DNA from 3 places in the Exiguobacterium sp. s191 genome. Region 3 is predicted to be linked to each of the others. Evidence: riboswitches for the same ligand, from Rfam matches in the RefSeq annotation. Region 3 holds a riboswitch; each other region holds the start of a gene.

Region 1 (9,750 bases), on a different contig from region 3:
CAGTTCACGGCGCAAGGCGGTCAGACGCACTCTGTCGTCATGCGTGCGAAATCAGGAACGGTTCGTTTTGTTGAGGGTATCCACTCGTTCAAAAAGAAACCGAAGCTTGTCATTAAGTAAAACAAGACGACTCCTCAAACAGGACGTCTGGATCCACATAAAAAGAGTTGGCGTTGCGGATGATTTCCGGAACGCCAACTCTTTTTTGATATGTTTCTAGGAAACAAGACGTTCATCCTAAACTCCTACAGGAAAAGGAAACGTGCTAACGTTTCCGTCAGGGGAAGGGAAGACCCGGCATTTCGCACAAGTTGCGAGATGTCGCGGCTTACCTCCCGCCTGAGGAAAGGGAGGATATGAACGTTGAGTGATAAATAAATCATTATTTGACGATTACCGCGGACGCTGGACTTCTCCTGCTTGTCGGGTGACGTACCGACGCGGTAGAAAACGCGTCGAAAAGATATACCAGGCATTCCCGAAGCCAGGCACGATGAACGTTTTTCCCTTCATATAGCCGCGGTAGGCGATACGCGCGACTGTCGGGGCATCCATGACACCAGGTCGCAAGAACAAGCGTGATTGTTCGAGGTTTGCTGCCGATTCAAATCCGGTATGTGTCGCACCCGGACAGACGACGCTCACTTGAATCCCGTCTGGTGCGAGCTCTTCCGTCAAGCCTTCCGAGAAATGAAGGACATAGGCTTTCGTCGCGTAGTAGACACTGAGCCATGGACCGCCTTCGAATGCAGCCGTTGATGCGAGATGGACGATACGTCCTTTGATTCCCTGTTCTTTCATCCGTGAGGCATAGACCTTCGTCACATGTGTTAATGCCTCGATGTTCAAGGCAATCATATTGGACTCATCTTTAAACGAGGTCTCAAGGAAAGAACCGAAGACACCAATTCCAGCGTTATTGATGACGCAATCGACCGGAATCTGTTCCGTTGCCCGAAACAGTGCCAATCGATGCGTATACTGCGTTAAATCGTAAGGGAAGACGGTTGCTGTTCCACCGAGTCGCTCGACATGGAATTTCGTTTCGAAGAGTGCCGTAGCATCACGTCCGACGAGCAGAACGTGATCCCCTTGACGAGCATGGAGATAAGCGAATTCACGACCGAGACCTCTTGAAGCACCTGTAATTAAGACATGCATCCTATTTCCTCCTTATGAATGAGATGAAAAAAAGCGATCGAGCCAATGCTCAACCGCTTTGAGATGATGAATTAAAGGTAAGATCCTGCGCCGACAAGGCGTGAACCCCAGTACCCTGATTTGAAGCTTGAGTATTTAACGCCACCTGTTTCTGAGTTGACCATGCTTGACTTGCTTGTTGCGATCCCAACGTGCTGAATGCCGCTACCGTGTGAGAAGAAGACAAGATCTCCTGGTTGTACTTTTGAAACGCTGACTTTCTTAGAAGAAGAATATTGTGAAGAAGACGTACGTGGCAATGTTTTGCCAGCCGCTTTCTTGTACACGTAGCTTGTGAAACCAGAGCAGTCGAATCCACGAGTCGTTGTTCCACCCCATACATAAGGTGTACCTTTATGTTTTGCTGCTTCGTTCAGGATTTTCGTCCGTTTAGAAGAAGAGCTTGTTGATTTTTTAGCGCTAGAAGATGATTTGTATGTCTTTGTGTACTGTGAGTAGACATAGCGTGTTTTACCGCCGTATGAGATTTTTGTCCAGCTGCCTGATTTGCCTTTGTATGTAAAGACTTGACCAGCGTTGACTTTCCCAACGATGCTTGCTTTCGTAGAAGGTGCTGTCCGAACACGAAGACCGTTGTCCGTGATCTTGACTTTCGTGACTGTCGCTGCTTCAACTTTACCTGTACCCACTGATGTAAAACCTGAAACCACTAAGGCTGCCGTCGCGATCGATGCTAGAAAACGTTTCATGTTAAGAATTCCTCCGTTTAAATGTAGTGTGTTGCGTCCGTAAGTTATATGATGAAATCATTAAGTGTTTGGTTAAGCAGTCTACCTTACAACTGTGTAAGAATTTTGTCTGCAGGAATATCTTAGCACGAGCACACTTGAAAACGTTTTTTCAGTTAGAAGACAAAACAGATGCTTTTGTAACATAACTGAAATAATATCCTTGAATATTACAAAGTAAGAAACGCAGAGGATTGTTAACGACGAATTCAAAAAAATATGATACCTTTAGTTCACGAATAAAATTACATACCTCCTGATGTATGTATGGAAGTATGCTGAATGCAGTTGAATTTATAAAGAATAGGTGAAGAACATGCCAACAACTGATAAAAAAGATAAACCAGAACGTTCCTATACACTGGCTCAATTGAGCCAACTGACATTAAAAGAACTCTATGAAATCGCAAAGACGAAGAATGTCCCACAATACCGGGAAGCCCGTAAACGCGAGTTGATGTTCAAGATTTTAAAAGCACAGGCTGAATCGACTGGTCTTTATTTCCTCGAAGGGGTACTCGAAGTCATCCCTGGCAACCCACAAATGCAAAACGATGGTGGCTTTGGCTTCCTTCGTCCTATCAATTATTCCCAATCCTCTGAAGATATTTATATCGCAGCATCTCAAATCCGGCGCTTTAATCTACGTAATGGTGATGTCGTCACAGGTAAAGTCCGTCCACCGAAGGAAAACGAACGGTTCCAAGGATTACTTAGCGTGGAAGCCGTCAACGGTGAAGCACCGGATACTGCCCGTAACCGTTTATTCTTCCCGGCACTGACACCGATCTATCCGGATCGTCTAATGCGACTTGAGACAGAACCACGCCATCTATCTGTGCGTGTCATGGATATGATCGCACCGGTTGGGTTTGGTCAACGTGGTTTGATCGTCGCACCACCAAAAGCAGGGAAGACATCACTCCTCAAAGAAATCGCAAACTCGATTCAGGAGAATCATCCGGATGTCGAACTGATCATTCTCTTGATTGATGAGCGACCTGAGGAAGTAACAGATATTGAGCGCTCGGTTCCGGGAGCAGATGTTGTCAGCTCGACGTTTGACGAAACACCAGACAACCACGTCCGGATTTCTGAGCTTGTCCTCGAGCGGGCGATGCGACTCGTCGAACACAAGAAGGATGTCGTCATCTTGATGGATTCGATCACACGTCTAACACGGGCCTATAACTTAACGGTACCGCAAAGCGGTCGGACGCTCTCAGGGGGAATTGACCCGGCTGCGTTCCATAAGCCAAAACGGTTCTTTGGGGCAGCGCGAAACATCGAACACGGTGGTAGTTTAACGATTCTTGCGACAGCACTCGTTGAGACAGGATCACGCATGGATGACGTCATCTATGAGGAGTTCAAAGGGACGGGTAACATGGAGTTGCATCTCGATCGTAAGTTATCAGAACGTCGAATCTTCCCAGCGATCGACATTCGGAAGTCCGGTACACGGAAGGAAGAACTGTTGCTTCCGAAAGAGCAACTCGATGCGCTTTGGACGATTCGCCGGACGATGAATGAGTCGAACGAGTTCGTCGATACGTTCCTGCGTAAGATTCGCGATACGAAAAATAATGAAGAATTTTTCGTTGAACTCGAGAAAGAAAAGAAGAAGACGGTCCGACGCGCACCGGCTAAACCGCGTACCGTCAAGAAGGAAACGACGACGGAAAAATAACTATTGCGACGCGTAAAAAAATCGTTTAGTATAGGAAGGTAACTTACTCTGGCTCAGCAAATGAACCAGGGCGGAAGGAGAGAAATCAACCATGAAACAAGGAATTCACCCTAACTACAACAAAGTAGTATTTATGGATTCAACGACTGAGTACAAATTCTTAAGCGGTTCTACTCGTTCTTCGAACGAAACGATCACTTGGGAAGATGGTAACGAGTACCCACTCATCCGTGTGGATGTGTCTTCAGACTCGCACCCATTCTACACAGGTCGTCAAAAGTTCAACGCGGCAGATGGTCGTGTCGATCGCTTCAACAAAAAATACGGCCGCAAGTAATCACTTGTCGGTTCTTAAAAAAACAGCCTGCCTCCATTATGGAAGCAGGCTGTTTTTGTATAGACTGAATTGTGAACGATACGCGAGATACGTCTTCAAGACGAAGGAGAAGGCGATTCCACCGGCAATCCCGATTAAATACGGCATGACTTCCGGATGTGCCAAGATATAGTCCACGACTTTGTGGAACGAGAGATGACGACCGACAAAGTAGCCGGCGCCTAAGAACACGCTGATCCAAATCAACGCACCTGTATACGCATAACTCGCAAACACGCGAAACGGCATTTTCGAGACACCTGCAAAAAAGGCAGAGAGTTGGCGGAGACCAGGTATGTAGTAACCGATGATTAGGACCGATTTTCCGTAACGACGAAATCCGGCTTCAGCGGAAAGAATATGTTTTTCTGAGATACGCATTTTCGGTCCGACGCGGTGTAGTAGTGGCATACCGAGTTTTAATCCGAGTAAATAGCTGATCGTCATCCCGATACAACTGCCGGCGTAAGCGGCGAGAATCGTACCGACGAGTGGTAGATTGCCTTGATGCATCCAAAAACCGGACAGGACGAGCAGGGTCTCATCAGGAACCGGCAATCCCACGATACCACCTGCGAGAAGGACGGAGAGACCAAGGGCACCATATTGGTGCAGGATGTCATGTAAGAGATGATGAATCGGGGACACCTTCTTTCGTGAGAGTCTTCTTCTTCAGTGTACAGGAAATAGGGGACGGTTGGAATGAAAGGACAAAAATTCTAGGTAAAGAAAAAATGAATTTTGATTTCCGGAAGTCAACCCTTTTTCTCGATACCGTTTCGGGCTATACTCGTTAAAGTGACTATTTTTAGAGGACGGTGTCGGACGATGATGCATGTAATAAATCAGTACGGCTGGATCGAAGTAATTTGTGGCAGTATGTTTTCCGGGAAATCGGAAGAGTTGATTCGTCGTGTCAGACGGGCGCAGTACGGCAAACTGCCCGTTCAAGTATTCAAGCCGGCAATCGACGACCGGTACCATGAAGAGCATGTCGTCTCTCATATCGGCAACTCCGTCGTGGCGATTCCGATGGCGACGAGTCGTGATCTCTACGCAGCAGTAGCAGAGGAAACACAAATCGTTGGAATCGATGAAGTTCAATTCTTTGATGATGAGATCGTACAAGTCATCGAAGCACTTGCACAAGACGGAAAACGCGTCATTTGTGCAGGCCTTGATCAAGATTTCCGGGCAGAGCCATTTGGCAAGATGCCGGAATTACTGGCGCGCGCAGAATTCGTAACGAAGCTACAAGCCATCTGTCTTTCATGTGGTGATCCGGCTTCCCGGACACAACGGTTGATTGATGGAAAACCAGCGAACTACGATGATCCGATCATCCTAGTTGGCGCTTCAGAATCATATGAGCCACGGTGCCGCCATTGCCATGAGGTGCCTGGAAAACCGAAGCCGCTCCAATCGGTGCAGCACCAAGAAAATTAAAAAAGACGAACCGGTCGCGGTCGTCCTTTGATGTAACAGCTATTCGCTTCTAAGTGAATAGCTGTTTTTTTATTATCCCGTTTCCTGTGAGAACCGGCTTGAGCGTTCGATAAAACGGATCGTCTCACGAACGATCAAATCCTGATCATGATCGAGGGTCGCGACGTGGTACGAGTTCAGTAAACAGTAGCTTCGTTTATCATTCGTTCCGATGTGCTGATGCAGATAATCCGAGCTCGACGGCGGGACGACGTGATCGGTCGCCGAGTAGAGAATTAATGTCGGCAGAAGGATCGATCCGAGGCGTCCTTTCGTCTCATCCATCAGACGGACGAGTTCGAACGCACAACGACTTGGAACGAGGTCATAGATGATTTCGAAAGCAGACCGTTTGATGTCCGGTGCCCCTTCTGGTAAATACTCTGGACCGTCCTCGAACGAAAGTGCTTCATAGGATGGAACGGAGAGTGCGGCATTGATCGTAATAATGCCGGCGAACGGAATGCCGTCAGCGGCGAGTGACAGTGCAAGCGTCGCACCCATCGATTGACCGATGACGAAGACTTGATCGCATGTTTCTTGTAAACGTTCATAGCCGTCTTTCAGGCTTTGCTTCCAACATCGAGCAGTCGATTGTTCAAACTCGCGGACATTCGTTCCATGTCCACGTAAGCGCGGGGCATAGACGGTAAAACCTTCAGCAGCGAATGCCTCACCGACGTCGCGGACACTTTGCGGTGTGGCGTTAAAACCATGACAGATTAGAATGCCGATCGATCCCCCTTGAAAATAAAACGCTTCAGCACCAGTCAATACAGGATAGTTCATCATTACTATTTTTCCTCCATTCATGAAAAAAACTCGTCGACGTCACTGCTTGGACGCCCACGAGTTTTTCACCGTATCATCCAAAGCCGCGCTTTGCTGGTCGGAGCACCTTACAGATTGCAGGTTGCCGTGAAGTCATAGAGCCAGGTCTCTCGTTCACTCTTGATAAATATCATATTGGAATTGTCGGAATAATCATTGAAACGATGGTAGCACGACCAAAAATGACTTGTCAAATCTTTCTTGACGAATCATGATCCGTTGAGTAAGCTAACTCATAACTTGTTCATCCGTCGATATGCGCCAAATGGATTATTTTTGCAAAGTTGGTTGACTTTTAAAGTTTCGACCCGTAATGTAAAAATTAGTTTTACGACATAAGCAACAACGCAACAACACACATACGAATTTCATACCGCAATACTTATCCAGAGAGGTGGAGGGACTGGCCCTACGAAACCTCGGCAACAGACTCATTATGAGCACTGTGCCAATTCCATCAGACAGATGTCTGAGAGATGAGTAGAGTGGATTCTGCCACTGTGCGGATCCAGGTCTCTTCTTGTTTCTCAAGAAGGGACCTTTTTTGTTGAATGAAGGGGGAAAACGGAATGATCGCATTTCATCAAGTCAAGAAAACGTACGTCACGAAAGATCAGACGATTGCAGCACTCGACGGTGTCGACCTGACGATCGAAAAAGGCGAAATCTTTGGTGTCATCGGCTTTAGCGGTGCCGGAAAAAGTTCACTGCTCCGCTGTGTCAATCTGTTAGAACGACCGACGTCAGGAACGGTGACGGTCGATGGGGAAGATTTAACGCAACTGTCTCCGAAAAAATTGCGTCAAGCAAAACAACGGATCGGGATGATCTTTCAGCACTTCAATCTATTGAATGCGAATACGGTCTTTACGAACGTTGCAAAACCACTCGTTCTCGCAGGCGTCAAGAAAGACGAAATTCGCCGCCGGGTGACGGAGTTACTCGAATTCGTCGATCTCGCGGACAAGGCAGATCATTATCCGGATCAATTGTCCGGTGGGCAGAAACAGCGCGTTGGTATCGCCCGGGCACTCGCGACGCAACCTTCCGTCCTCTTATGTGACGAAGCGACGTCAGCACTCGATCCCCAAACGACCCATCATATTCTCCAGTTATTAAAACGGATCAATGCGGAGTACGGGATCACGATTCTCTTGATCACCCACGAGATGGGCGTCATTCGGGAGATTTGCGACCGCGTCGCCGTCATCGAAGCTGGAAAGTTGATTGAGTCAGGAACGGTCTTCGACGTCTTTTCGAATCCGAAGACCGAGACGGCACGAAACTTCGTTCGCTCCGTCATGCACGACGAGATTCCAGCATCGATTCGCCAGTTGATCGAGTCGCGGAATGCGAATCCGATCTATAAGATTCATTTCCTCGGACATCACACCGGGCAGCCGCTCTTATCACAAGTCGCAAAACGCTTTGACGTCGATGTCAACATCTTGCACGGTAGCATCACGGAGTTGCAGGATACGCCGTTCGGCACCTTACTCGTCGAGTTGATTGGTGAGCAGGCTGAAGTGAAACGAGCGTTACACTACATCGATCAGGCACAGGTGACGGTCGAGGAGGTACTTGCTCATGCTAGTTAATTACAGTGATATCTGGACAGCATTTTTGCAGACGATGACGATGGTATCCGTTTCGCTCTTATTCTCGACCTTGATCGGCTTACCACTCGGGATCCTGCTTGTCGTCACGCGAAAAGGAGCATTGCTTGAAAATGTCCCGCTGTTCACGTTCTTCAACAGTATCGTCAATATTTTCCGCTCGATTCCGTTCATCATCTTACTCGTCGCGATCATCCCGTTGACGCGCTTGATCGTTCAGACATCGATCGGAACAGAAGCCGCCATCGTCCCGCTCGTCTTTTACGCTGCACCGTACATGGCGCGTCTGATCGAGAGTTCTTTACTCGAAGTCGATAAAGGCGTTCTTGAAGCAGCAGAAGCGATGGGCGCGACACCGTTTCAAACGATTTTCCGCTTCCTTCTGCCGGAAGCACTCGGTTCACTCATCCTGAACTTAACGATCGCGACGGTCGGCTTGATCGGGGCGTCAGCGATGGCAGGTGCGATTGGAGGCGGTGGTCTCGGTGACTTAGCGATCACCTATGGTTATCAACGATTCGACACGAAAGTCATGATCATCACGGTCGGGATTCTCGTCATCTTAGTCCAAGGCTTACAGACGACAGGCAACATCGTCGCACGAAAAATTAGAAGACATTAATCAAGGGAGCGATTCAGCCATGAAAAAAGCAGTAGCAATTGGAGCAACACTCACGACGATTTTATTTGCCGGGTGCGCAGCATCAGGAGAAGACGAAAAGACGATCAAGCTCGGTGTCAGCGGTTCCGACACACAAGTTTGGGATTATGTCGCGAAAAAAGCAGAGAAGGAAGGCATCAAAATCGAGCTCGTCAAGTTCTCCGATTATGTCCAGCCGAACATGGCACTGGCTGAGGGTGAGATCGACGCCAATGCTTTCCAGACGATTTCCTACTTCAACGCTTTCAAGAAAGAACATAACTTGAAGCTATCGCCGATTGCGACGACTGTCATCGCACCGATGGGGATCTACTCAGATAAATACAAGGATGTCAAAGACATTCCAAATGGCGGAAAAATCGCCGTTCCGAACGAAGCGACGAACATGGGACGTGCCCTCTTGTTACTGCAAGAAGCAGGTCTGATCAAGCTACCGGACGACTTCGATGGCAACGGTTCGGTCGATAAGATCGTCGAGAATCCGAAAAAGCTGAAAATCGTTCCGATCGTCGCCGGGCAAACGCCACGCGTCTTACCGGACGTCGCGGCATCAATCATCAACAATGGCATTGCCGTTGACGCTGGCTTCAACCCGATCAAGGACTCGATCGTCCATGAGAACGAGACAGCAAAACCATACATCAACATCATCGCGACACGGACGGAAGACAAGAACAAAAAAGAACTGAAAAAAATCGCATCGCTGTATCAACAAAAAGATGTCGCGGGCTTCATCAAAAAAGAATATAAAGGCAGTACGATCCCGACGTTCGTTCCACTGAGCGATATCGGCGAATAATTTCAAAAGGAGAGTGGACAGTATGACGACACCAGTACGCACGACATGGGTAGAGACGATTGAACAGGACATCGAACAAAAACGGGAATCGTATCTTGAGACAAGTCATCGGATTCATGCAACGCCGGAAATCGGGAACGAGGAATTCTTTGCTTCGCGGCTCCATGCGGAGCGTCTAACAGCGGAAGGTTTTACAGTAGAACTCGGCGTCGCGGGGCACGATACCGCGTTCTTCGCGAAGAAATCGAGCGATCGACCAGGCGCAACGATTGCCTTTCTTGCTGAATACGATGCGTTGCCGGGTATTGGTCACGCGTGCGGTCATAATATCATCGGCACGACG
Region 2 (9,750 bases), on a different contig from region 3:
TCATGGGTTTATTTTACGATCGAGCAGACGATTTACCGGATGCCGCTCGTCCTGTCCTTTTTACTGATCGCCTTTTTCATTTGGATCGCAGAGAATATCGTGACGTTCTTTAAAGGCTGGGTCTATCCGCATCAAGAAGGAGGCTGGGCAGTCGTTGATCTTGGAAAATTATCTTCTTGGTTCCTACTTGTGATCATCACGGTTTTGATCGTCATCGTCGCGAAATATAAGCGTCAGGATCCGGCTGTGGAAATTCAGCAACGCACCTAAATAAAAAAATAACCCGGTTATTTTTTTGAACTACTTCCGCGTTTTTTCGTTGCTATAGTGAAAAAAACGCAAAGGAAGTGGTTACGGATGATGCAACAGGTGTTGGAACGAGCAACTGAATTGGTACAGATGAAATTAGCGGTCGTGGAGCGGTATGAAGATTGGCAACTCTGGCTCGACGAAGTGAACGGAATCGACGAATGGGTCAAGATGTCAGCGTATTATGCACCGCGCGACGTTCAAGAAACACCGGTCATTGACGAAGTAGTGGAGCTAGAGAAGCAGACCATCGTAATACCATCGCAAGTACCTGTCGAGCCAGTACGCAAGCAACGTTATGCCTATACGTTTCAGCGGGGTTTAAAAGGCGGTACTTTACTAGAATGGTCCGGCAGTCATATTTCAGAACGAGACGTCCGCGATTGGAATCTCGAGCACGGCATGGAAGTCCGGGTCCGTATCGATCGTCAGGATGATCAAAAAACGATGTGCCGTGTTGAAGCCGTCGTCTCGACGGAGCGAATGAGAGAGAATCCGGAACGTGTCGTGTTTGAACAAGCAATCGTCAAGGCACATGGAATCATTGAGGAAACGGTGAATGGTCCACTGCAAGATGAGTCGGGCAGATCGTTCTATTATGTCGTACCGGTAGAAGACATGCGCTATTTCCGACTAGAAGCAGGTCAACTCGTCGATCTCGTCATGTGGCGGGAACGGAAGGATACACTGACGATTGCTTGGAAGCATCCGTTCACGTATGAAGAGCCGATCGTCAACGCATCATCTAACCGCCGATCAGAAGTAGAGCAACCGGTAGTGAAGGCATCTGTGACAACAAAAAAGTCAAATCGGTATGCACGAAAAATGAAACGACAACCGGTGCCGAAAGCTAAAAAAGCGCAGCGTCGCGTCCGTATGCCAAAAGAGCGAACGATTGAACCGATCGTGACGACAGCTGTACCCGGACAATTGATGGATTTCGTTGATAAGACACCGCTTGATTTCACGCGCTTCACAGGAATGCGTCTCGTCATTGTCGGAAACGAACAACAGACCGCTGTCTATCGTGAGTTCTTTGCGCCGACGGGGATCGAATTGATTCATCTGGCAGGGGACGCACAGTCCGCGAAAAAGATTGCCTGTCTCGCCAAAAAGACGGACGCGATCGTCGTCGTAACGAGTCGCGTTTCTCATGCAGCGAGTGCACATGTCATCGCGCAGGCGAAAAAGCATGGTATTCCATTCGCGATGGAACGGCTCGACGGTCGACGCTCGTTATACACGGCGTGTGAACGACAGCTTGAGCGTGCCTGGCTCAACCAGCAAAGAGACGGGAAATTATTGAAAAAAGAGTGAAACATTAGAAGAATTCGACCGTAAAGTAAGGTGAGAACTTATTTTTCAAGGAGGACCTTACTCATGTCATCTCAATTAAAAAAAGCAGCGAAGGAGTCGCTCAGCGGTCGTTGGGGATTTGCCATCCTCATGTTCGTACTTTTTTCTATCATCCAGAGCGTTCCGACGTTCATCGGACCAGATCCTAACGAAGATCTAAATGCGATGAGTGCGGTCAGCATCATTCTTTCGATTTTATTGATCCCAATCGCAGCGGGTTGGACGTGGGTCGCGATGTCGTTCGCACGCAATGAAGAAGTCAAAGTAGCTGATTTGTTCGAACCGTATAAAATCTTCGGTAAAGTCATCGGCGTGTCGATTGTGCAAGCGGTCTTCTTATTCCTATGGACCTTACTCTTGATCATTCCAGGGATCATCAAGTCGTTCTCTTACTTGTTGACGTTCTACATCCTTCGAGATGAACCATCAGTCGGTATTCTCGAGGCAATCACGCGTTCACGTCAACTCATGGATGGTCATAAAATGGAAGCATTCTTACTCTTCCTATCATTCATTGGTTGGGCATTACTTGTGATTGTTACACTTGGTCTTGCTGTCTTATGGGTTGGACCATACTTCAGCGTCACGATGGCAAAATTCTATGATCGTGTTCGTGGTGAACAGGCGCCAGAGCCAACATCAGATTTCGTCGCACCATATTAATCCCGAATCCCGACACGATGTCGGGATTTTTTATGCTCGAAATAATTCCGATTGGAAAAGACGGTTTAATGGTTGCTTTAGTTCAGTGAATTTTGTACGATGAATGCAACACATCTTATCTAGAGAAGTCGAGGGACTGGCCCGAAGACACTTCAGCAACCCCGCCGTGGCGGAAGGTGCTACTTCCAGGAAGGGATACCTTCCGAAGATAAGAGCGGACAGGACAAGATACCGTCGCTCTTTTCGAACTTCGAAAAGAGCGTTTTTTTATGATAAGGGGGACGATGGAGTGGAGTATGGTTTTTGGTTACCGATTTTTGGGGGATGGTTACGTAACGTCGAGGATGAACAGATGCCACCGACATTCGATTATGCGAAACAAGTCGCACAAACAGCAGAACGGATCGGCTTCTCGACGACGTTGATCGCGGAACTGAACTTGAACGATATCAAAGGCATTAAGGAACCGAGTCTTGAGGCATGGACGACGGCAGCAGCGATTGCTGCAACGACGGAACGCTTAGAGATCATGACAGCGGTTCGTCCCGGGTTCCATAATCCAGCGACGACGGCGAAGATGGCGGCAAACATCGATCAGTTGAGTGGTGGACGCTTTACGCTCAACGTCGTCTCAGCGTGGTGGGCAGAGGAAGCGAAACAATACAACGGTATCTTCACAGCGCACGATGAACGCTATGCTCGGACGGAAGAGTTCGTCACGGTCATGAAGGGACTATGGGCAGATACGTCACCGTATAGCTTCTCCGGTCATCACTACACGATCGAGCAAGCAGAACTCCATCCGAAGCCAGTCCAGCGTCCGGGGATCAAGCTCTACGCTGGTGGAGAGAGTGAAGCTGGAAAGCGAACGATCGTCGAACACTGTGACGCTTATGTCATGCACGGGGGCACTGTTGAAGAAGTAGCCCATAAAATCGACGATATGAAAGTACGCCGGGAAGCGACGGGACAAAAGCCGCTCGAAAGCTTCGGTCTTGCTGCCTACATCATTTGTCGGGATACGGAAGAAGAAGCACTTCTTGAATGGCAACGGATCACGGACGTCAAGGAAGACAGCGCCGGTTATGCCGGTTATCAGGATTTCATTAGTAAATCGCAACTGGAGCAACAGGTCGAGCGGAATGATTATTCTGTCTCGAACCGTGGTCTACGTCCGAATTTAATCGGGACACCAGAACAAATCGCTGAACGGATTCTAGCGTTCGAAGCCGTCGGTGTCACGTTACTTTTGTTACAATTCTCACCACAACTTGAAGAAATGGAACGCTTTGCTCGTGACGTAATGCCACTGGTCGAAGCGAAACGAAAGGTAGGTCAACAATCATGACAAAAATTCATATTCTCCACGAAAACCAAGAATGGACGGACCATCTCATCAAACGTCTCGAAGAACTCGAATTACCGTATGAACAGTGGCACTTGAATGAAGGAATCGTTCCGCTGGATGAACTGCCGCCAGAAGGCGTCTTTTACAGCCGGATGAGTGCTTCTTCGCATACGCGGGGACATCGTTACGCGCCGGAGTTGACGGAAGGGGTCCTCGCTTGGTTAGAAGAGCATGACCGGACCGTCTTTAACGGAACGCGTGCGCTCCGTCTTGAAGTCAGCAAAGTCAATCAATATACGGCGTTGCGTAAGGCTGGGATTCGTGTACCGAAGACGACGGCTGCCGTCGGACGTGATCAAATCGTGCAAGCAGCAAAAGAGATCGGTGTTTCGTCATTCATCACGAAACACAACCGTGCAGGGAAAGGTCTCGGTGTCCAGTTATTCCATTCGATTGAAGCACTTGAAGCTTATCTCGATGGTCCGACATTCGACGAACCAGTCGATGGCATCACGTTGATTCAAGAGTATATTCAAGCACCAGAACCGTACATCACGCGTTGTGAGTTCGTGGGTGGAAAGTTTGTCTACGCGGTTCGAGTCGATACGTCAGAAGGTTTTGAGCTTTGCCCAGCAGATGCATGTGTGATCGACGACTTGTTCTGCCCAGTCGGAGAAGAAGCACCGCAAACGCCGATGAAGTTCCAAATCGTTGAAGGTTTCAATGACCCGATCATCCAAAAGTATGAAGCATTCCTCCAAGCGAACCAAATCGCGGTCGCAGGCATCGAGTTCATTAAGGATGCGTCAGGTACGATCTATACGTATGACGTCAATACGAATACGAACTATAATTCGGATGCCGAGGCAGCTGCAGGACGCTACGGTATGCTCGAACTAGCGAAGTTCCTCGGTGCAGCCCTTGAAACAAGCACAGTAAAATAAGAATCTGCTCTCGCCCTGTCACCGGACGTTACAAGACCGGATGACAGGGTATTTCTATAGAAAAGGGGGCGGATCTATGATTACGTGGAGAGAAGAACGACAGCTCGATATTCCGATTGAGGAAGCATGGCACTTGTTTGATCACACGCGATTGCAGCGTTTGATTCCAAACGTCGTCCAGCACGAGGTGATTGAACGAAAACCGGGTGTCGTCGGTTCGACGTATCGTCAAACATACATGCAGGGTAATCGACTTGAAACCTATATCGTGACCGATTTAGCTTATACGAACGAACCCGACTTCAAACAAAATACGATCGGATTCACGTTGGCTAAAATATTCAAGATCGAGATGACCTTTACACTCAAACCGCTCGGACCTGATCGCTGTCTATTGATCTATACGGGAAAAAACGAGGGAGCAAACTTTGTTGGAAAGAGTTTGTTGTCGCTTGGAGGAGAGCGGGAGAACGAAAAAATTGTTCACGGGCTGCTGCAGCGTGTTGAAGAAGAAGCAGCAAAACAGAAGAAGAACAACGCATGAAAAAACGGATTCCTGTGCCTGGGAATCCGTTTTAGCATCTTATCGATGCGTATATGATTTGTGACCACTCGGTAAACCAGAGAGGTAACCGACACCACCTGTTTTTTGAATTCCGATGCCGTCTTTCATCGCTTGTTCGAGCGCTTTTGGATCGACCGCGGTGATTTGTTTGTCAGTCAATGACTCACCGGGATGTTGATAGTTACTTAGGAGGTAGCTATACTTCCCAACATGATCGAGTGAACGAAGGCCAGTTGCTTCCGCTCCGACTGGAACCGAAAGGATACGTGATAACTTTTTCGTCTTCAGGTTATAAGCCCAAACGAAATTGTTCGTGTGCAAGGAGCTGTCTTCACCGATGAAGAGCGTATCAGATGTCGCGGAGTAAGCAAGGTTATCTGGATTCGCGACGAGATCCGGATTCGCTGTGTTGCCGTAAGAATCCGGCTTCTTCAAATCTTCACCAATGACGAGTGCTTGCATATTCGTTGGTACGTAACGGCTGTCGATGCCTTTTGCACGACCAAGATCGATTTCGAATGTCGCACCCGATTCGCGTTTTTCAAGCTGGATGTCGTCTTGGACAGCACCTTCTTGTTTTTCGGTACTGCCTGACACATAAGACAAGGCGATGTAGGCTTTTTTGTCTTGCTCGTTGACCGTGATGCCTTCCATCTTGTTGAATTCTGATGTTGCGCCAAGCAACGCACCATAACGACGTGATTCAAGGAAAGCCGCTTCTTTTTCCTTACCAGGCTTGAGCTTCAAGTATTCGACTTTTTTGCTAGCAGCTGTTTTGACTGCTTTGAAGCCAGGAGTTGGCGCATCGGCTGTCTCGAAGATGTGGCTGAACTTCGTTCCTTTATCAATCAAGCGTTTGACTTCTTTATCGGAAGCATGACCGAGCTTGATCCATTCGAGATCACCAGCTCCGCCTTCCGTTGCGCGTGTTTGTTTGAACTTAGCCGCGTAAAGTGTTCCTTTTGAGAAATCGCGCTTTTTATCTGCGACATACATGAACATCATTGTGTTATTGCCGTCGTCACCAAAGATCGCGGTCTTTTGATCCGGTAGAATCTGCATCATCTCGTGCGAGAAACGACCTGTGCTGTAGTGTTTCACTGCTGTCGCTTTTCCTTTCCGGTCGACCGAGATTTCAGGCGTATACCCGTAGAAGTAAGGATTCGCTTTTTCGGTCGTTCCGAAATAGCGCTCAGCGAAGGCATTTACTTCTTTATAAGCAGCTGACGTTTTGTCTGACTCAAACGCACGAGCATCTGGTTCATATTCCTCTGACCCAAGGTGCGTTCCCCATGGTGTCGTCGAACCGTTACATGGTGTCCAGAGTCCATTGACGTTTTCAAAATCAATCTTGCTGGCTTTTTTGACAGCAAGTTTTCCTGTCTTTTTATCTTGTACGACTTCCGTTAATGTCATCGATGCTGGAAGTCCCTTGACTTCATTACCAGCATTGTCGATCGAGTCATACTCGAAGTGAGAGACCATGTATTTTTTTCCGTGCACTTCAAGCAGACTATTCGAGTCTGGTGCATCTGAGACGAAGGCTTCCGGTTTGTCCGGTACACTGCGGTCGATGATCGGATTTCCTTTAGCATCGATCGGTGTACCTGCTGCAATCATCTCGCCTTTGTTTTCGACGATTTTATCTTGCGACAGGAATAATTGATTATAGTTCAACGGCTTCACTTCCGTTTTGCCGTTCGTATAGGTGACTTTGACTTTTGCTTCTGTATAAGTTTTTACCATCTGATCGATTTTCGTCGGTGCTTCCATCGACAAGAATTCGACCTTCTTGATGTTGCGTGTTGTATGAGAAGAGCTATGGGCATCCGCGAACATCGGGACCATACTTGATGACAAGACCGCTGCTGATAGACCAACCATGAGTGTTCGTTTCATTTTTGTTTCCCCCAAATGAGTTTGTGTTGTTGCTACATTTTCATTTAATCAGTCGATTATGTAGAGGGTGTAAAAAAACCTGGTCAGTTATATCTCAGTTAGTTAATCTTTCCTTTACAGTAAGGTCAGCAAACGAGCAATCTGTGGATCATCTTGAAGGTCCTTTAGTGGTCGGAAACGGACGGTTCGTAATTCCTGTTGATTAAGCGGAAGTTCGGGATCAATCCCGAGTCGAGGTGCAGAAGAACTACCTGAGGGACGTTGAACGAGAAAACATGTCTCGATTCCCTGATCGATTGAAATCTCGTAGAGTTGTCGTTCGATTGTAACGTGAAGATGTGTCTCTTCTAACACTTCCCGCATGACGGCTTGTTCTTTGGTTTCCCCACTCTCGACACCTCCGCCCGGTAACGTCCAGAACGTCCGGGAAGGCGTGTGTAATTCGACCATTAGGATTTGTTGCTCCTCGATCAATGCAGCACATACGCGATGTCGCATATCGTATTCCTCCTTTAATATATTCAAAAAAGAGACCGAAACGACAGTTCCGGTCTCTTTTGACATCATTGTGCGTATAACGCTGTTAATTGCTGTTGGATCGTATCATTGTTCAAGTACTCATCGTATGTCGTTTCTTTATCGACGATACCGTTCGGCGTTAACTCGATGATGCGGTTTGCGATTGTTTCGACGAACTGATGGTCATGCGAGCTGAAGAGCATCGCACCTTTATAAGCGATCAAGCCATCGTTGAGTGCTGTGATCGATTCGAGATCCAAGTGGTTCGTTGGATCGTCGAGTACGAGAACGTTAGCACCGCTGAGCATCGCTTTTGAAAGCATACAACGGACTTTTTCGCCCCCAGATAAGACAGATGCTTTTTTCATGACTTCTTCTCCTGAGAAGAGCATCCGACCGAGGAATCCACGGAGGAACGTATCGCTCTCATCTGCCGGCGAATACTGACGGAGCCAATCGAGGATCGTCTTATCCGAGCCTTCGAAGAATTCCGAGTTATCTTTTGGCAAGTACGACTGCGAAGTCGTGACGCCCCATTTGAACGTACCGCTGTCCGGTTCCATCTCACCCATAAGGATCTTGAAGAGAGTCGTGATTGCGATATCGCTCTGACTGATGAACGCGACTTTATCCGTCTTGTTCAACGAAAAGCGGACGTTATCAAGGACTTTGACGCCATCGATCGTCTTCGAGATGCCGTCGACCATCAAGAGGTCATTTCCGATTTCACGTTCCGGTGTGAAACCGACGAACGGATAACGGCGTGACGATGGACGAATGTCGTCGAGTGTGATTTTATCAAGTAATTTCTTCCGCGACGTCGCTTGTTTCGCTTTCGAAGCGTTTGAACTGAAACGCGCGATGAAGGCTTGAAGTTCTTTGATTTTCTCTTCTTTTTTCTTGTTTTGGTCACTTGCCATACGCGAAGCAAGCTGACTTGACTCGTACCAGAAATCGTAGTTTCCGATATACAGTTGAATCTTACCGTAATCGAGATCCGCCATGTGCGTACAGACGTTGTTCAAGAAGTGACGGTCGTGGGAAATGACGATGACCGTGTTCTCGAATCCGATCAAGAATTCTTCGAGCCATTTGACGGCTTTCAAATCAAGTCCGTTCGTCGGCTCATCGAGTAAGAGAATGTCTGGTTTGCCGAACAACGCTTGTGCAAGCAAGACTTTGACCTTTTCCGATCCAGTCAGCTCAGCCATCGTTTTCGAGTGAAGGTCTTCCTTGATGCCGAGTCCTTGAAGAAGCATTGCGGCTTCCGATTCTGCTTCCCAACCGTTCATCTCAGCGAATTCACCTTCGAGTTCAGCAGCGCGCATGCCGTCTTCGTCCGAGAAATCTTCTTTCATATAGATCGCATCTTTTTCTTTCATGACTTCATAGAGACGTTTGTGTCCCATCATGACCGTTTCGATGACTTGGAATTCTTCGTATTCGTAATGGTTCTGACGGAGAACGCCTAAACGTTCGCCTGGTGTGATGATGACATCGCCTTGTTGTGCTTCGATGTCACCAGCGAGAATTTTCAGGAATGTCGATTTACCGGCACCGTTTGCACCAATCAGACCGTAACAGTTACCTGGTGTGAACTTGATGTTGACGTCTTCGAATAATTTTCGGTCTGCAAAGCGAAGACCGACGTTTTGTACTGTAATCATATAGAGATGAACCCTCGTTTCTAGTAAGTGATGTGCTCATTCGAGTGTACCACAAATCGTGATCTGTCGTAGAGCAGGCAAAGTTCCCTCCATATTAGGACAGAAATTAAAAATAAGCAACCAGACATTTAAAAAAATGAAACATTTTCCAGATAGATACGTAGAAGAAAGTAAGGAATTCGTTAGAGGAGGGGTTAGATGGCCATCTTTTTCACATTATTGTTTTTCGCCCTCATCGTTTTGCTTGGCATGGAACTCTACCGTTATATCCAAGAAAAGATCGATAAAGGAGATTCAGAATGAGAGAAATCAAACCGAAGAAAAAAATTCGCCCATCGATGATCATCGCTGGTGTACTCGTACTAGCATTGCTTGCAACAACGCCGTTCATCGTTGAACAAATTGAACCTGGACAAGTTGGTGTCGTCTATACACCGTCAAGCGGTGTCAAAGATGAGACGTTATCGCAAGGTTGGCATG
Region 3 (9,750 bases):
TAAAAGTTGTTTTGCAGCATCATCGAAATGATCAGCGTGCAGATGCGTGACGAAGATCGCGTCAGGATCGAGCAGTGTGTTGACATCGACCGGTAAGTCGACGAGTGGATTGGCGACGGCATTTGGTGTTTGACCGAAGGGAGGCAAGCTGCCTTTTTCGCCGAGGAACGGATCAATCAGTAAGACTTGATTGGCATACGTGACAACGAGTGTTGCATTACGAATTTGTTGAATATCCATTAGGTTCATCCTCTCTCAATGACTCGGATTGACTATTCCCTGTCTGGCATTCAATGAATCCTATCGCAAGCGTTTCTCCATCGCCATGACGTCGACATATTCACCGTTCAACTGTCCTTGCTCCTTAAACGTTCCGACGATCCGGAACCCGGAGCGGATATAGAGTTTTTGTCCGATTTTATTGAATGGGAAGGTAAAGAGGATCAGCTTATGCATCTGATGATCACGGGCATGTTGTTCAATCGTTTCGAGCAAACGTGTGCCAATCCCTTGTCCACGATGTGTCCGGGTGATATAAACCGAAATCTCACCGACGGATGCGTAGACAGGACGCGGATTATACGGATCGAGGGAAATGAAGCCGAGTACACCTGTGTCATCTTCAGCGACATAACCGGCATATCGATCGGTGCGTTCCGCATACCACTGGGTCATGAAGGATAAGTCCTTTTGGTCGGTCTCAAGCGTTGCGATCCGATCTTCAATGCCTTCGTTATAGATGGCGAGAATCGCTGGTAAGTCGTGTTCCGTTACGGGACGAATATGCATGACGCTCACTTCCTCATCGCTTTTCCTTCATTATATCGGTTACGTGTCAATGTAGTGATATGTTTGTGCGATAAGAAAAGCGCCGATTCCCTTCATATAAAGGAAATCAGCGCTTTTATCGATTTTAAGAGACCGTTGACGTCTCATTCTCGTAAATCGGAACCCAGCCGTCTGTCGTGACGAAGATCCGAACAGCAACTACTTTACGATCGTCTTGAAGCGTAAAGTAGTGGCGTGTGTTAACAGGAACGGAAATCAAATCACCAGGATTGAGTTCGATGTTATAGTAGCCGACTTCTTCGTCTTTGATCGCGAAGACGCCATGACCGCTAACGATGAAACGAACTTCATCATCCGTATGGTGATGTTCTTTCTGGAAGTTGACGAGTAACTCATCAAGGTTCGGTGTCGTATCCGAAAGTGAGATGATATCAGCTGTCTGATACCCACGACGTTCTGATACGTCTTTGATTTCTGGAGCGAACGTATCGAGAATCGTTTGTTTGTCTGCATCCGTCAGTGTGAAGTTTTCAACGAGAGGCGCTGGAAGTTTCGAAACGTCCCACTGTTCGTAAAGAACGCCGCGTGACGCAAGGAAGTCAGCGACTTCCGTTTGATCCGTATACCGTGTGTTTGTTTCTTGGAATAAGACTGTTGCCATGAGATGATTCCTCCTTTTAATGAATGGATTGACGGCATGATTGCAACGTCAACGTGTAATTGAATAAAAACTCGAAGGCTTCGAGGTGTTTCTTTGCTTCAAAGGCGGTCGGTGCCCAGACCGTGATCCCGTGATTGCGGATCAGGACGGCACCACTGTCTGCTGTGACATGCGGTGCAAAAGCAGCGGCAAGCGTCGGGATGTCCGCATGATTCGGAATGATCGGTACCGTGACCGTCGCATCCTCTTCCCAGTGTCCGAGTGCCTTGATGATTTCTTGACCGGAAAAGGTGATACTGCCTTGATCGCCATAGAGTTCCGAAATCACATTGTTCGCAATCGTATGGACATGCAGGGAACAACCGGCGTCCGTTCGATTGAACACTTCGACATGGAGCAATGTCTCAGCAGAAGGACGCCCGGATTGCTCACCGATCAATTGACCGGTCGCATCGACATGAACAAAGTCGTCAGGAGTTGTCTGCCGTTTATCTTTTCCGCTTGCCGTCACAAGGAATTCAACCGGGACACCGGATGTCCGGATGGCGAGATTGCCACTCGTACCAGGGAACCAATCGCGCGCCGCAAGCTCTTGTTTGATGGCGCGTAGCTCTTCATACCGTCGCATGAATGTCATGTTGTCACCTCCGCTCGTGTTAAATCATGAACGATATCGTGGAACGTCTCAAACGGTGTATAGGCGATATCGTTCTCTTCACACAACGTGATCAGATAATCACGGGCATAGACACGATCCGCTTGTTTTGCGAGTTCGAAGTCCGTCACCGAGTCGCCGATGACGATGATGACGTCACCGTCTTTACGTAGTGTCCGGGCAACGGACGTTTTACAACAGCCGCACCCGTTCGTACAATGGGCATCGCAGGCGTTTGGCCAATCGATATGTACGAATGGACCACTGAAATCAGCGACGTTACAGTAAATCTGTTCTTGGTCGAGGAAGGGCGCTAAGATCGGTTCGACGAAAAAGTCCATTCCACCGCTGACGATCGAAAAATCGATGCCTTGACGACGACTGTACTGCAGTAACTCCGAAAATCCGTCGCGAATGACTGCACGCTCCAACAAAAAGTCAAGATAGGCTGTTTTTCCGTCAGACGGCAGAAGTGCGAACATTTGCCCGACACCACTCTGAATCGATAACGTCCGGTCGAGTACACCGCGTTTCAACGGTTCGAAGTCACTCGCTGGCGCAAATGCCTGCATGAGTGCGATGATGTTATCTTGCGTCGTCACCGTCCCATCGAAGTCACAAAGAATCCGTACGGTCATGACTTGATCCCCCAAGCGTCGAGGGCAATTCGTAATTCTTCATGACGCGATGCTGCCGTCGATAGGGATTCATTTGCGAGTGCCGCATCGAGTGCCTGACGGAAAGCAATGACGCCAGCCGCAGCACCTTGCGGATGACCATGTACGCCGCCACCGGCGTTGATGACGGAATCGATCCCGAAGTCTCGTACGAGTTGAGCGACGAGTCCAGGATGAATACCGGCTGAAGGAACCGGGAAGATCGATTTCGTCTGCCCGAGACGGGTCGCTTCGACCGCGATGCCACGAGCGACATCCTTTGGTAAAGCGACATTGCCATAAGGAGACGGGAATAGCGTCAAGTCTGCTCCAGCAGCACGCGGTAATGTGCCGAGTAAGACAGGGGCTGCGACTCCGTGATTCGGGCTAGCGATCAACGCACCGCTATATGCCGGATGATTGAAGAGCGGAACGTTGATTTCCGGATCACTTGCCAGTTCGCGTAAGACATCGAGTCCGTATGTGAAGGTATTCAGCAAGAAAGCAGTCGCTCCAGCATCAATCAATCGCTTGGCTTGATCCTTGAGCGTAAAGACAGGACCGCTGAGTGTGATCGCATACAACGCACGTTTACCGGTCCGTTGGAAGTGAGCATCGATGACCTCACGTCCGATCCGTGCCCGATCAATCGTCGGTGTCAATGGATTGTCGTATAGGATCTCATCGTCTTTGACGAGATCAATCCCACCAGCGAGTTGTCCTTCGAGTTGATCACGAAGGAACGATAAATCGCGTCCGATGACTCCTTTGAAGATGCTCATTAATAATGGGCGATCTTCGACACCGATCAAGGAACGGACCCCTTCGATCCCGAATTTCGCACCTGGAAAGTCCGACGTAAATGTATCGGGTAGTAGCAATTCCGTTAATTTGATTTCACCGTCGAGTGAGAGTTTCCCGAAGATGGTCGTCAGAATCGCAGAAAAGTCGCGCGATACGTTATGTTCCGGGTAACGAATCGTGATATATCCTTTGCCATCGCGCTCTTCGGTATGTACGACTTCCCCTTTGAACGAGGCGAGTTGTTGTTGTTCGAGATGATTCAGTTCCGTCCAAGAACCGACTGTCAGACCAAGCGCGAGTTGTTCAGCGCGTTGCTCGAGTCGATCACGGGCAGTCAATTGATAAGTAGCAGTGATATAAGCCATGTCTTTCCTCCTTCAACAAAAAAATGGTCTCTCGTCAGCGACAAGAGACCATGAATGATTCGAACGTGGACTCTTATCTGTCAGCTTAGTAGCTGCAAGAATTAGCACCGTGCCAAAAGGTCGGTTGCTGCGACATCGTAGGGCTTGTCCCTCCGTCTGCTCTTGATAAGAATTGGATGAAATTGTGAAATCTAATTGCAATTTTTACATGAGAATCGCCACTTGTCAAACTATTTTTAGAAAATTTATTTTTTTGAAAATACTATTTCTATAGATGGCATAAAAATGATATCCGTTTCTGCTTGATTTCGATTTGACAGCGAGGAAGTCGATTGCGTAAGATTCAAATCAATATCACACACGACAACTACATACGACTCTTATCGCGAGTTGGCAGAGGGAATTGGCCCGATGACGCCGCAGCAACCGACCACTGGGCACGGTGCTACATCCAACAGACGTTTTGTCTGAGAGATAAGAGGACGCAGTGACTTTTCTGCGCCTCTTTTCGATGACGAAAAGAGGCGCTTTTTCGTGTATCACATAGGGGGAAACTGAGATGACATATAAAGCATTTACAGAACAGGACGCGATTGATCGTGTTCGGACACTAGGACTGATCGGCGATGGAGCCGTCGAAGCAGAAGAGATTGGCGACGGGAACCTCAACCTCGTTTTCCGAATTCGAGAGGGTGAACATCGATTGATTCTAAAACAAGCATTACCATATGCGAAGGTCGTCGGGGAGAGCTGGCCGTTATCGCTCGAACGAGCGTGGATCGAGCAATCCGCACTCCGTGAATTCGCACGGCATGCCGTGCCGTTCGTACCGCGTGTCTTTCATGCTAGTCATGAAGAGGCGTATACGGTCATGGAAGATCTTTCACATCTGACGATCGTTCGAAGCGGTTTACTCGCAGGTGAACAGTATCCGTTGCTTGCGGAACATATCGGTTCTTATCTCGCTCGGACGTTATTCCATACATCGGACTTTGCGCTTGGTCCGGTTGAAAAGAAACGTGTCGCCCGAACGTACTACAATCCAGACTTGTGCGACATCACGGAAAAATTAATCTTCACGGATCCGTTTCATGACGCGGAGACGAACGAGATTGAAGCCGGACTCGAAGAAGAGGTGGCACGTCTATGGGCAGACGATGAGTTAAAACGCGAAGTCGCAAAACTCGAAGCGCTCTTCATCACGAAAGGAGATGCATTGCTGCACGGCGATCTACATACAGGAAGCATCTTCGCCTCGGCGACGGAAACGAAAGTCATCGATCCAGAATTCGCCTTTTATGGTCCATTCGGATTCGATGTCGGACAGTTCATTGCGCATCTATTCTTCGCGGCATATCCGGATTACCCTACACGACGTGACGCCCGAATCAAGGATATCGATACGTTCTGGCTGACGTTCGCTTCAACGTTCCGTGCCTTATGGGAACGGGAAGCCGTCGAACCGTTCCAGGCATCAGGACTCGTCGATGATGTACTGAGCACGATCTTGCAGGATGCCCTTGGCTTTGCTGGTTGCGAATTGATTCGGCGGACGATTGGTCTTGCACCGGTCGCTGATTTAGAATCAATCGATTCAACGACGGAACGCTTAGAGCGGAAACGTCACGCTCTTCGTCTAGGAGCGGCGTTAATCAAACGCCGTACAGAATGCCGGACATTCGATGATTTACGAAACTTTGACGTAACGGAGGAACTCAGCCGATGACTACATTCGTTCAAAGTATCCGTTACGAAGATCGTGTCTTGACGATTCTCGATCAGACACGTCTACCGCAAGAAGAGCACTATGAAGTCATTGCTGATCTCGCGCAAGCGGTTGAGGCGATTAAACAACTACGTGTCCGGGGCGCACCTGCGATCAGCTTATTCGGTGGATTCGTGCTCGTTCAAGAAGCGTACCGCTTTGAAGCGGCGCTTCCGGTCTACAAGCAAGCCTTGCTTGAGACATCGGCGACGTTACTCGCGACACGACCGACGGCCGTCAACTTGCGAAATGTCCTCGATCAATTGAATCCAATCATTCAAGACGGGACGTCGGTAGAAGAGATTCGCGAACGGTTGGAAAAACGGACGGTCGCCTTATACGACCAGGATGCGCAGACGTCACGTCAAATCGGGATTCATGCACTGGAATTGTTCCAGTCAGGCGACCGGATCCTAACGATTTGTAATGCTGGATCGATTGCGACCGCTGCTTATGGAACGGCACTTGCGCCGTTCTACATCGCAAAAGAACGCGGCATCGAATTATCCGTTTTTGCGAGTGAGACGCGACCGTTACTGCAGGGAGCACGATTGACGACATGGGAGCTGCAACGTGCCGGCATCGATGTCACGTTAATTACGGACAACATGGTCGCCCATACGCTGAAAGAAAAACAGATCGATGCGATCATCGTCGGTGCCGACCGCATTACACGAAACGGAGATACCGCGAATAAAATCGGGACGTTCCAATTGGCATTGCTCGCGCAAGCTTTTGGTATTCCGTTTTACGTCGCAGCACCGCTCTCGACGTTCGACTTCTCGCTCGTTTCCGGAGACGCGATCGAAATCGAAGAACGTGATCCGCAGGAAGTGACGACTGTCCAAGGTATTGCGGCAGCACCGGAAGGCATCGCCGTCTTCAACCCGGCGTTTGATGTCACACCACACACATTGATCACAGGCATCATCACCGAACTTGGTGTCATCACGCAACCGAATGAAGAAACGATTGAACAATTAACAGGGCTTCAACCCCTCGGATAAGGAGATATGTCATGAAAAAACTAGCTTACGCCGTCCTAGCACCGGCACTGTTACTAGCGGCTTGTGCGAATGGAGAAGCCACGACGACGAAGGTCGTCAAGGATGTACCAAAAGGGGTTCAATCGGACGTCAAGATCGCCGTCATCCGCAACCTAGCATCGGACGACCATACGAAACAATTCCTTGATGGCGCGCGAAGTGAAGGCGAAGCGCTTGGCTTTAAAGTCAGCACGTTCATTTCGGAAGGTAACGACGTCAAGTTCAAGGAGCTTGTCGCGCAAGCGATTCAGCAAGATTATGATGGGCTCATCATCTCGCATGGTAAGGAAGACTACGCCTATGACATGATTAAACCAGCGGTCGACAAAGGGCTGAAGGTCGTGACGTTCGATACGGTCACGAAGAAAAAAGGAACGGCGTTAAAAGGTGTGACGGAAACATTCCAAAACGATCATCAACTCGCGAAGCTATCGCTTGATGAAGTGACGAAGGTGACGGACAAAAAGCCGGTCCGTGTCATCAAACTTTGGTTCGGACCAGGTTTTGCCCCGCTCGATCGTCGTCAGGAAATCTATAAGACGTACGAAGCAGACGGTAAGATCAAAACGCTTGAGACGGTTGGACCGACAAACTTCCAAGATGTCCAAGGGGATATCGCAACGAAGATGAATGCGATTCTCGCGAAATATCCGAAAGGAAGCATTGATGCGGTTTGGGGAGCGTGGGACGAAGTCGCAAAAGGGGCTTACAAATCGCTCAAGGATAATAAACGTCAAGAAATCCCGCTAATCTCGATCGATGTCTCGAATCAGGATATCAACCTGATGCGTGAAAAAGGCAGTAACTGGGTCTCGACGAGTGCGGTGGATCCATTCTTGATTGGACAAACGGACATGCGATTACTGGCTAAGAAAATCGCTGGCGAGAAGACACCGGATAGCTTTGATCTCGACGCGAAACTCGTGGAGCAGAAGGCGTTGAAGCAGGATACGACGATGTACAATCTCGATACGATCATCAAAGGATGGAGTACATCGGACAAATTCAATGAACCGTGGATGGACCGGTTGCGTGACGTCCATAAAAAACAATGACGTCTACCAATCATCACTTGAAGATGACTGGGATTTCACTGGCGTTTCCAGGAGTGCAAGCCTTAAAACAAGTCTCGTTTGAAGTGAAATCCGGTGAAATCCACGCGCTTGTCGGTGCGAATGGTGCCGGTAAGTCGACGTTGATGAAAGTCTTATCCGGAGCGGAAACGGCGGACGAAGGAACGATCCGTCTCGACGGGAAGGAGTTGTCCATCACGTCACCACGTGATGCGAAACAGATTGGAATCGACCTCGTCCAACAAGAGGTCGATGTGGCGCTTGTCCCGTATTTGACGGTCGCTGAGAATATCTGTCTCGATCTGTTGACGGACGGAACGATGACTGGCTTCGTATCCCAACGCCGTTACATACAGCGTGCCAAGGAAGCGTTAGCGACATTACAGGCGGATATTTCCGTCAAGACACGTGTCGAGGAGTTGCGGCTTGCTGAAAAGCAACTCGTACTGATTGCTCGCGCCCTCGTCCAAGAACGCCGTTTTTTGATTTTAGATGAACCAACGGCACCTCTCAGTCAGGCGGAAACAAGCCATCTCTTTTCAGTCGTGCGTCGTTTAGCCGAACGAGGGCTTGGGATCATCTTCATCTCGCATCGTTTACAGGAACTATATGAGATTTGCGACTCCATCTCGGTCATGCGCGACGGTCAACTCATCTCACGATATCTTTTGACAGACATCACGAAGGAAGCTGTCGTTGAGCAAATGCTCGGGCGTCAGCTTACGTCTGTTGCGAAAACGTCACGGGTAAATGCAACGAACGTATTGACCGTCGAGAGTGCTACGAATGCGGACGTCCACGAGATCTCCTTGACGGTTCAAGCAGGTGAAGTCGTTGGTATCGCGGGTCTTGTCGGTGCCGGTAAAACGGAATTATGCAAAGCATTGTTCGGTGATCGTCCGTTTCAGGAAGGGGAGGTTCGGATAGGTGGAAAAGCCCATCGCCTTCGCAATCCACAAGCTGCGATTCAAGCGGGGATCGGTCTCGTTCCAGAAGAACGACGAAAAGAAGGAATTCTTGTTGCCGATTCTGTCGCAGAAAATCTAACAGCAGCGGCAGCTCATGATTTCGTCAACCGCTGGGGGCTGATGGATCGTCGCAAAGAAGCAGATCAGGCATCGCAATGGGTCAAGGAGCTGGGCATTAAAGTGGCAGACGTGAAACAGGAAGTAGGTCAACTATCCGGTGGGAATCAACAAAAAGTCGCCATCGGAAAATGGTTACTGACCGATGTTTCTGTACTCGTCTTGGACGAACCGACAAAAGGTGTCGACGTCGGAGCCAAACAAGATATCTATCGTCTGATTGACGGACTCGCGCAACAACAAAAAGGGATCCTTTACGCGACGAGTGAATGGGATGAACTTTTGACCGTCACGGACCGAATCTACGTCATGTTCGATGGACGGATCGTCCATGAAACGAAGACGGCGGACACATCAGAAGAAACCTTGTTGTGGTATGCGACAGGAGGAGGGCAACGATGAATGAGGTAGTATCAAAACAAACGAACCGAGGGAAGGGTTTACGTCCTGTCCTCGGATTCTTGAACGACTGGGGGATCGTCCTCGCGATCCTTGCCCTCGTCCTGTTTTTTGCGACGACGGCTCCAACATTCCTACAAGGGACGAATTTAATTAATATTTTACGAAGTATTTCCATCGTGACGATTATCGCGATCGGCTTGACCGTTTCTTTGACGGTCAATGGATTTGATTTATCGGTCGGGTCGACCGCGACGCTTGCGAGTTCTTTCGTCGTCTCGTTCTTCGTCTGGTACAGTCTACCGCTCGGTGTCTCGATTGGTTTAGCACTTCTCTTATCTCTTAGCGTTGCTCTGGTGAACATCTTACTCATCGTCTGGTTTAAGATTCCGGATTTGTTTGCGACGCTTGCGACGATGTTTATCGTCGAAGGTGTCGCGATGACGTATACC

What was found. A riboswitch is a leader RNA that binds a small molecule or an ion and turns the genes downstream of it on or off. The one in region 3 is predicted to bind S-adenosylmethionine.
Positions count from the first base shown of each region.
Region 1: linked by a shared signal. The riboswitch ahead of KNQ09_RS11220 (alpha/beta hydrolase) and the one ahead of KNQ09_RS13200 (2,3-diketo-5-methylthiopentyl-1-phosphate enolase) in region 3 are both predicted to bind S-adenosylmethionine.
Region 2: linked by a shared signal. The riboswitch ahead of KNQ09_RS14145 (LLM class flavin-dependent oxidoreductase) and the one ahead of KNQ09_RS13200 (2,3-diketo-5-methylthiopentyl-1-phosphate enolase) in region 3 are both predicted to bind S-adenosylmethionine.

Region 1 covers NZ_JACSNC010000001.1:2,146,075-2,155,824, reverse strand. Annotated here, with positions in the region: gene glpX (class II fructose-bisphosphatase) at 1-120, shown strand, start outside; gene KNQ09_RS11250 (SDR family NAD(P)-dependent oxidoreductase) at 394-1,161, opposite strand; gene KNQ09_RS11245 (C40 family peptidase) at 1,233-1,910, opposite strand; gene rho (transcription termination factor Rho) at 2,266-3,639, shown strand; gene KNQ09_RS11235 (type B 50S ribosomal protein L31) at 3,731-3,976, shown strand; gene KNQ09_RS11230 (DedA family protein) at 4,013-4,663, opposite strand; gene KNQ09_RS11225 (thymidine kinase) at 4,847-5,461, shown strand; gene KNQ09_RS11220 (alpha/beta hydrolase) at 5,534-6,292, opposite strand; SAM riboswitch class I at 6,360-6,461, opposite strand; SAM riboswitch class I at 6,711-6,814, shown strand; gene KNQ09_RS11215 (methionine ABC transporter ATP-binding protein) at 6,901-7,929, shown strand; gene KNQ09_RS11210 (methionine ABC transporter permease) at 7,919-8,569, shown strand; gene KNQ09_RS11205 (MetQ/NlpA family ABC transporter substrate-binding protein) at 8,589-9,407, shown strand; gene KNQ09_RS11200 (M20 family metallopeptidase) at 9,430-9,750, shown strand, end outside.
Region 2 covers NZ_JACSNC010000003.1:158,818-168,567, reverse strand. Annotated here, with positions in the region: gene KNQ09_RS14160 (DUF817 domain-containing protein) at 1-270, shown strand, start outside; gene KNQ09_RS14155 (DUF2325 domain-containing protein) at 361-1,626, shown strand; gene KNQ09_RS14150 (DUF975 family protein) at 1,690-2,328, shown strand; SAM riboswitch class I at 2,441-2,543, shown strand; gene KNQ09_RS14145 (LLM class flavin-dependent oxidoreductase) at 2,618-3,676, shown strand; gene KNQ09_RS14140 (ATP-grasp domain-containing protein) at 3,673-4,620, shown strand; gene KNQ09_RS14135 (SRPBCC family protein) at 4,697-5,164, shown strand; gene KNQ09_RS14130 (PhoX family protein) at 5,204-7,084, opposite strand; gene KNQ09_RS14125 (NUDIX domain-containing protein) at 7,199-7,582, opposite strand; gene KNQ09_RS14120 (ABC-F family ATP-binding cassette domain-containing protein) at 7,648-9,270, opposite strand; gene KNQ09_RS14115 (prohibitin family protein) at 9,570-9,750, shown strand, end outside.
Region 3 covers NZ_JACSNC010000002.1:303,723-313,472, forward strand. Annotated here, with positions in the region: gene KNQ09_RS13175 (MBL fold metallo-hydrolase) at 1-240, opposite strand, end outside; gene KNQ09_RS13180 (arsinothricin resistance N-acetyltransferase ArsN1 family A) at 301-789, opposite strand; gene KNQ09_RS13185 (1,2-dihydroxy-3-keto-5-methylthiopentene dioxygenase) at 914-1,450, opposite strand; gene KNQ09_RS13190 (methylthioribulose 1-phosphate dehydratase) at 1,467-2,087, opposite strand; gene KNQ09_RS13195 (2-hydroxy-3-keto-5-methylthiopentenyl-1-phosphate phosphatase) at 2,084-2,743, opposite strand; gene KNQ09_RS13200 (2,3-diketo-5-methylthiopentyl-1-phosphate enolase) at 2,740-3,930, opposite strand; SAM riboswitch class I at 4,001-4,102, opposite strand; SAM riboswitch class I at 4,308-4,411, shown strand; gene mtnK (S-methyl-5-thioribose kinase) at 4,490-5,656, shown strand; gene mtnA (S-methyl-5-thioribose-1-phosphate isomerase) at 5,653-6,702, shown strand; gene KNQ09_RS13215 (sugar ABC transporter substrate-binding protein) at 6,714-7,796, shown strand; gene KNQ09_RS13220 (sugar ABC transporter ATP-binding protein) at 7,793-9,301, shown strand; gene KNQ09_RS13225 (ABC transporter permease) at 9,298-9,750, shown strand, end outside.